DNA from 2 places in the Mesorhizobium sp. M0910 genome. Region 1 is predicted to be linked to the other one. Evidence: predicted binding sites of a transcription regulator. Region 1 holds the regulator's gene; the other holds the start of a gene.
What was found. Region 1 encodes LexA, which represses DNA repair genes until DNA is damaged. Its sites were predicted from a motif close to TGTTCNNNNTGTGTTCNG; they were not measured.
Positions count from the first base shown of each region.

Region 2: a site for LexA is predicted at 1,417-1,434, ahead of NKH78_RS04790 (ImuA family protein). Genes of this name have one in related genera too.

Region 1 is NZ_JAMYNZ010000005.1:284,287-287,701, forward strand. It holds gene kynU (kynureninase) at 1-761, opposite strand, end outside; gene lexA (transcriptional repressor LexA) at 1,210-1,944, shown strand; gene NKH78_RS15130 (ComEC/Rec2 family competence protein) at 1,938-3,415, opposite strand, start outside.
Region 2 is NZ_JAMYNZ010000002.1:191,524-194,938, forward strand. It holds gene NKH78_RS04780 (metallopeptidase family protein) at 1-300, opposite strand, end outside; gene NKH78_RS04785 (DUF3800 domain-containing protein) at 534-1,286, shown strand; gene NKH78_RS04790 (ImuA family protein) at 1,458-2,540, shown strand; gene NKH78_RS04795 (DUF6504 family protein) at 2,473-3,415, shown strand, end outside.

The sequences.
Region 1 (3,415 bases):
CCGGTGAGCGGCTGCTGGATGTCGGAAAGATGCCGCTCAGCCGCATAGATGAAGGCAGGCGCGCCCGGGCCGCCATTCAGATATTTATAGGTGCAGCCAACGGCAAAATCGGCGTTTGCTTTGTCGAGCTCGACTGGCATCGCGCCAGCGGTGTGGCAGAGATCCCAGACGATCATCGCCCCGGCTTCCTGGGCCCTGCGCGTCAGAGCCGGCATGTCGCGCAGTTCGCCCGATTTGTAGTTGACGTGATTGACCAGCACCACGGCGGTGCGATCGTCGATCAGCTCCTCGATGGTCGGCGCGTCGACCCCCGAGAGGCGCAGCAGCGCATCTTTTCGCGTCGAAACCACACCCTCAGCCATGTAGAGGTCTGTCGGAAAACTATCGCCCTCGGCGACGATGGCCTGCCGCTCCGGTCGCATGGCCATGGCCGCGTGCAGCAGCTTGTAGATGTTGACCGACGTCGTGTCGCAGACCACCGTCTGGCCGACCGCGGCACCGATCAGGCGCCCGAGCTGGTCGCCAAGTTCAAGCGGCATGTTGAACCAGCGGGCCGTGTTCCATGCGCGGATGAGATCATGCGACCATTCTTCGGTCGCGGCCTTGCGCAATTCATCGAAGGCGGCACGTGAAGCAGCTCCTAGCGAATTGCCGTCGAGATAGATCACTCCTTGCGGCAACACAAAGCGGTCGCGCATCGCGCGCAGCGGATCCGCGGCATCCATCGCCTTTACGGCCACGAGATCGGGAATTCCCGTCATGATTTGCCTGCTCCCTCAAAAAATCCAACGCAACGCCGGACACGCATCAACTGTTCTTCCATTACCGGGTAGCGCGTAGCAAGGCTCCACCGGCGAGAAGCAGCCTGACCAGGCGGTGGAAACCTGGAGTTAGCCCGAGGTTGGCGTTTTGAGTTCGTTTCGTTCACGGTGCATTGACCAAACCGCACAGTCGATACGGGTTCAATTCCGTGCCCTTTGCCGACCGACGGCCGATGCCAGTGCCGCCTTCAAGGAGGCCAGAACGGCGCAAACGAAAGCAGAATCAAGGGGATGAGGCTCGCGGCGGTGAAAATACGGTACGCCGGTAGGGGACGTCGTTTGTTTCCCGAGCCTTAACGCATTCATTAAACTTTAAACAGTTGCGGAACACAACTGGAACAGATAGTGTCTGTTCTGGGTTTGTTTTCTGATTCTGTTGGGGGTCGCTATGCTGACACGCAAACAACACGAACTGCTTATGTTCATCCACGAAAGGTTGAAGGAAAGCGGTATCCCACCTTCCTTCGACGAGATGAAGGAAGCGCTCGACCTGGCTTCCAAATCCGGAATCCACCGACTGATTACGGCGCTGGAGGAGCGCGGCTTCATTCGCCGTTTGCCCAACCGGGCCCGTGCGCTGGAGGTACTACGCCTGCCTGACTCGATCGCCCCCGGCCTCAATGCGGCACGCAAGTTCTCGCCGAGTGTCATCCAGGGCAGTCTTGGGCAAGGTGCCCCTCGGCAGGGCAAGCCCACATCGTCGCGCGTCCCTGCAGCCGGCAATGACGACGATGTCGTCGCCGCCGTTTCGATCCCGGTAATGGGCCGCATCGCCGCCGGTGTGCCGATCGATGCTATCCAGCACCAGACGCATTCGATTTCGGTGCCGCCGGATATGATCATGGGCGGCGAGCATTATGCGCTCGAGGTCAAAGGCGATTCGATGATCGAGGCTGGCATTTTCGACGGCGACACGGTGATCATCCGCAACGCCGATACGGCGAGCCCCGGTGAGATCGTGGTGGCCTTGGTCGACGAGGAGGAAGCGACGCTGAAGCGGTTCCGCCGCAAGGGCGCCTCGATCGCCCTGGAGGCCGCCAATCCGGCCTACGAGACGCGCATCTTCGGACCAGACAGGGTCAAGGTGCAGGGCAAGCTCGTTGGGCTGATCCGCCGCTACTGAGTTGCGCCCTTGGTGCCGGCTTTTGGATTGTCGGCTCTGCGGTATGGCGGCAGGCCGCGCGCCGCGCGTGAAAATTTCCGCTGCACGTGCCAGGGCCGGTATGATTTTTCGACGGCGAAGCGGATTTCGGCGCGTGTTGCCGCTTGTGGATCGAAATAGACGGCCGCACTTCCCGCGCGCGCCAGTTGCCGTTTGGTGACGACGAGGACCAGCCGGTCGTAGTAGCAGGGATTATGGGCGGTGGCGTCGTCGATGACGATCAAGCTGGCGAAGGCGCAGGCTGGCCGTGCGGTATCGCGGTCCTTGGCTTGCGCAATGATCGCGCCGGATGGATGCCTGGCGAGGCAGAGACCGTCCGTGCAAATGAACGGCATGCCCGGCGGTAGGTCGGCCGGATCGGCAATGTCGAATTGCGGATCGTTCTTTCCAGGTGTTTCCGGCGCGACGATAGCCTCTGATGTGAGCGCGCGTTTCCAGTTGTCGATCGTGAACTCATTCGGGCGTGCCCGGTTGACGGCGAGCTCACCGCTGCCGATCGGCAGCGCGACCAGCCGTGCGTCCTCCGAGATCAATACGTCGGGTACGCGCGTCTGCGTTGTCGTTAGCAAGCCGGCGAGCGCAAAAGGAAGTGCCGCGAGCCGCAACCAGGTCGTCGCCATGCTGGCAATGACGAGGGCGATCGTCACCAAAAGGACAGATCTCAGCGAAATCAGTCCGACCGCATCGATCGGCGAGCGCTCGGAGATCCACCCGGACAGGGCGATCATCGCCGTCAGCCCTTTGCCCATCACGTATAGGAAAGGCCCATCCGCGCCGAACGGCATCGCCAGCGCACTGAGGACGGCGAAGGGCATGACGACCAGTGAGACGATGGGCATGATGGCCAGATTGGCGAACAGGCTGAGCGGCGCCACGCGCTGGAAATGCCATATGGCGAAAAGCGCCGTGGCGCTCCCTGCAATGATCGAGGTCATCGCCAGGCCGCCCATGCCCAGCAGGACCTTTCGCGTGGCGAGGCGTAGCGGCGACCGCCGCGGCGGCGGCGTGGTGGCCCTGCCGGCGCGGTAGTCGGACCAGCCGGCATAGGCGCCGACAAGGGCCGCCGTCGCGGCGAAGGACATCTGGAAGCTCGGACCGACCACCTCGTGCGGCGACACCACGATGACCGCGATGGCCGAGATCGCCAGGTTGCGCATGGTGAGCGCGGCCCGGTCGAACAGCACGGCGATAAGCATCACCGCCAGCATGATGAAGCTGCGTTCGGCCGCTACCACAATGCCGGAAAAGACGAGGTAGGCCGCAATCGAAAAAAGCGCGGCGGCTGCGGCATATTTCTTGACCGGCCGTCGCGATGAGAAGTCGGGAAACAGCGCAAAGGCGCCGCGTAGCAGCGCCATGATGGTGCCGGCGACCAACGCCATATGCAGCCCCGAGATGGAGATGATGTGGTAGATGCCTGTACGCCGCATCG
Region 2 (3,415 bases), on a different contig from region 1:
GTCGAGGATGGCGCGACGATAGAGGGTGATGCGGTTCGGCCCCTCGCCGGTCTGCGGATTCCAGCGCTCGGCGATGCCGCGCCCCTCGAACAGGCCGAGCAGGTCGAAGGGCGTTTCCAGCGAAAGGTCGTCCATGATCTCGTCGGTCGGGAATTCGGCGATCTGAATGACGATCTCGCCGGTCAACTTGCGAAAGTCCTCCGGCAGATGGGCATAGGCCTCCAGCGCCAGGAGCTCGATTTCCTCCATCGTTGGCGAAAGCTGGTCGTGCCAGATGCGTGTTTGGTAGATGCGAGCCATGCTTTGTCCTTTGATCCCGGCATATAGGCTTTCAGGCCGAACTCGGCAAATGGTCGGGCTGCCGCCTTTGCCCCAGGATCATAAGCAGGAATAAATTCAGCGTGTCGTAATTCGCGTACGCACTGAGGAGGTGGTACCGTGCTGAACAAATTTCGAGCCGATGAGTCGACGGAAATGGTGGAAGGCGCGTCCTAGAGTTCCGCGACACCTTTCTTGCCCCTCGGGAAGGTTTGGTGGTCGTGATTGAGGTCTACCTAGACGAATCTGGCACTGACCATGACTCGCAAATTCTTTCCGTATCCGCCGTTTGGGCTTCAAAAGAAGACTGGCAGATCTGGACCCTCGAGTGGATCGTGGCGAAGGCGCCGATAAAAATTCACCACTCGGTCGATTGCCATAACAGGCATGGGGAGTACGAAGGGTGGACCCGTGAAGAGCGAGATAGACACGTCAAGCGCATCCTGCCGGTAGTCAAAAACCACTACATTCGGGGCATTATCGCCGCCGTCGACAGGCGGAAACTGAGCGAGGTCTTGGCTCACAAACATAGCTTAGCCATCAAGCCGGAAGACATGGTACGCGGCTGGTACTACATCTGCCTGCAATGGGCCCTTCGCAGCACGTGGGAGAAACTCGCATCGGAAGGCCACGATAACATCGCATTCGTCCATGAAGCCAACCAGTACAGCGCGGCGGCGACTGAGGCGTTCCAGCAAGTCCAGCGGCATTTTCCGGGAAAATCGGCGACTTTCAATTTCGGCTCAAAAACTAGGCACCCACCGCTTCAATGCGCAGACGTATTGGCATATGAGGGGAACCATCAAATGAGGAATTTTCGCGGTCCCCTACGAAAAACCCTCCAAGCTATCGACCCTAGCTTCAGCCGCTTTAGCTTTCGCAAATATGACGATGAAGAAGTCGATCAAATCGCCGACTTTACCGCCCAATATTTGAGACGCGTCGCTTCAGAATTGGCTTCAGGCTAGAGTCAAAAGCCGCCCCCTTTTTATCAACCCCAGGCTCCCGAGCGGTTTCCTTGAAAAGCTCGGATTGCTCTTTCTGGGAATAAATTCCCCATGACTCCGCTTGACTCTTCGGGCGGCCTCTGGAATCTATAGGAACATAACGGGAACAATTGTGAGTGGAAGCTGACCGTCATGGCGACAAGCGCCGTGGCGCGGGAGACTGTTTTTGCCCTGCGCCGCCAGATCGCGAAGATCGAAGGGACCTTGCCCGAGCGCCTGGAGGCGCCGGCCAGTTCGTCGTTTGACGCGGATGTCCCTCGTCAGAGTCTGACACCCTCTCGGCATCCGACACCCGCTCGGAATCTGACCATTGTCCGGCGCGGCCTCGCCGTGGCGCCGCCCGATGCGTTTTTGCGCACCGGCGCCGAGCGCCTCGATGCTGCGCTGAGCGGCGGCCTGCCGAAGGCGGCGGTGAGCGAGTTTCATGGCGCCGCGACCCGCGATGCCGGGGTCGTTGCCGGTTTTGCCTTGTCGCTCGTCAGCCTGATCCTAAGCCAGGGGCCGCGATTGCCGGTGCTGTGGATCGGCACATCAGAGGTTTTCCGCGAGGCCGGCTTTCCCTATGCCAGGGGGCTTCACGCCTTCTTCGGCATCGAGCCGGAGCAATTGCTGTTTTCCGAGGCGCCAAGGCTGCTCGATGCGCTGTGGATCGCCGAGGAGGCTGCCCGGATGACGGCGCTGGCCGCCGTCATCCTCGAAATCCGCGGCAGCCCGCAGCGGCTTGACCTCACCGCGACGCGGCGGCTGCACGCCCGCGCGCAGAGTGCGGGCCGGCCGCTGTTCCTGCTGCGCCAGGCCGGCGAGCCCGAACCGACGGCAGCGCCCGTCCGCCTCATCCTGTCGGCGGCACCGGCGGCAACGCGTAAGACGCTTGCCGGGCCGCTCGCCGGCTCGATCGGCCGGCCCGCCTTCACCGTCGCCATCGGCAAGAGCCGCACGGCCTTGCCCGGAAAATTCACACTGGAGTGGAACCCCGATGAACGCATATTCGAAGAAAGACGGGGCGAGCAAGGAAGGTCTCAGGAATGGGCCCCAGAACGGCCAAAGAATCCTATCCCTGTGGTTTCCGCATCTCGCCGCCGAGAGAATCCTGCGGCAGCGTCTGGGGCGGTCCTGGCGTTCCCGGCCGTCGGATCACCTGCCGCTGGTGATCAGTCACCGCGACCGGAACGCCCAGCGCATCGCCGCCCTCGACGAGCGGGCCGAGGCGCTTAATCTGAAGCGCGGCATGGGCATAGCCGACGCACGCGCCATGCATCCCTCGATCGACATCGTGGAGGCCGATCCGGAGGCCGACCGGCGCCTGCTCGAAGGCCTCGCCGACTGGTGCGACCGCTATACCCCGCTGGTGGCGCTTGACGGGACCGACGGCCTCTATCTCGACGTCACCGGCTGCACCCATCTTTTCGGCGGCGAACGCTCGATGCTGGACGATATCCTGTCGCGTTTTTTCCATCAGGGCTTCGATGTCCGCGCCGGGCTTGCCGCCACGCCTGGGGCTGCCTGGGCGGCGGCGCGGTTTGCTGGCGACCGCATCGTGCCCGATGGTAAGGAGGAAGCGCTTCTCGCGCCCTTGCCGCTGGCGGCGCTGCGCATCGACCCGGAGGTACGCGCCAGCCTCGAAAGCGTCGGCCTGCGCACGGCGGGCGCCGTCATGGCGGCACCGCGCGCGCCGCTGGCCCGCCGCTTCGGCGCATCGCTGCTCTTGCGTCTCGACCAGGCGCTTGGCCGCCTCGAGGAGGCCGTGTCGCCGCGCCTGCCGGTCGCACCGCTTTCGGTCGAGCGTCACCTTGCCGAGCCGATCATGCTGACCGAGGACATCGAGCGGCTGACCGGCATGCTGGCGACCACCTTGAAGAGCGACCTCGAGCGTCGCGGCGAGGGCGCAAGGCGGCTGGCGCTGCTGCTTTTCCGCGTCGATGGCGGCGTCAGCCGCATCGCCGTCGGCACCTCGCGGCCTCTGCGCGAGCCGCGGCTGATCCAGAAATTGTTCCACGAAAGGCTTGCCGCGCTCGAACAGGATATCGACGCCGGCTATGGCTTCGATCTCGTGCGCCTTTCGGTGCTGACCGCCGCCGCCTTCGACATGC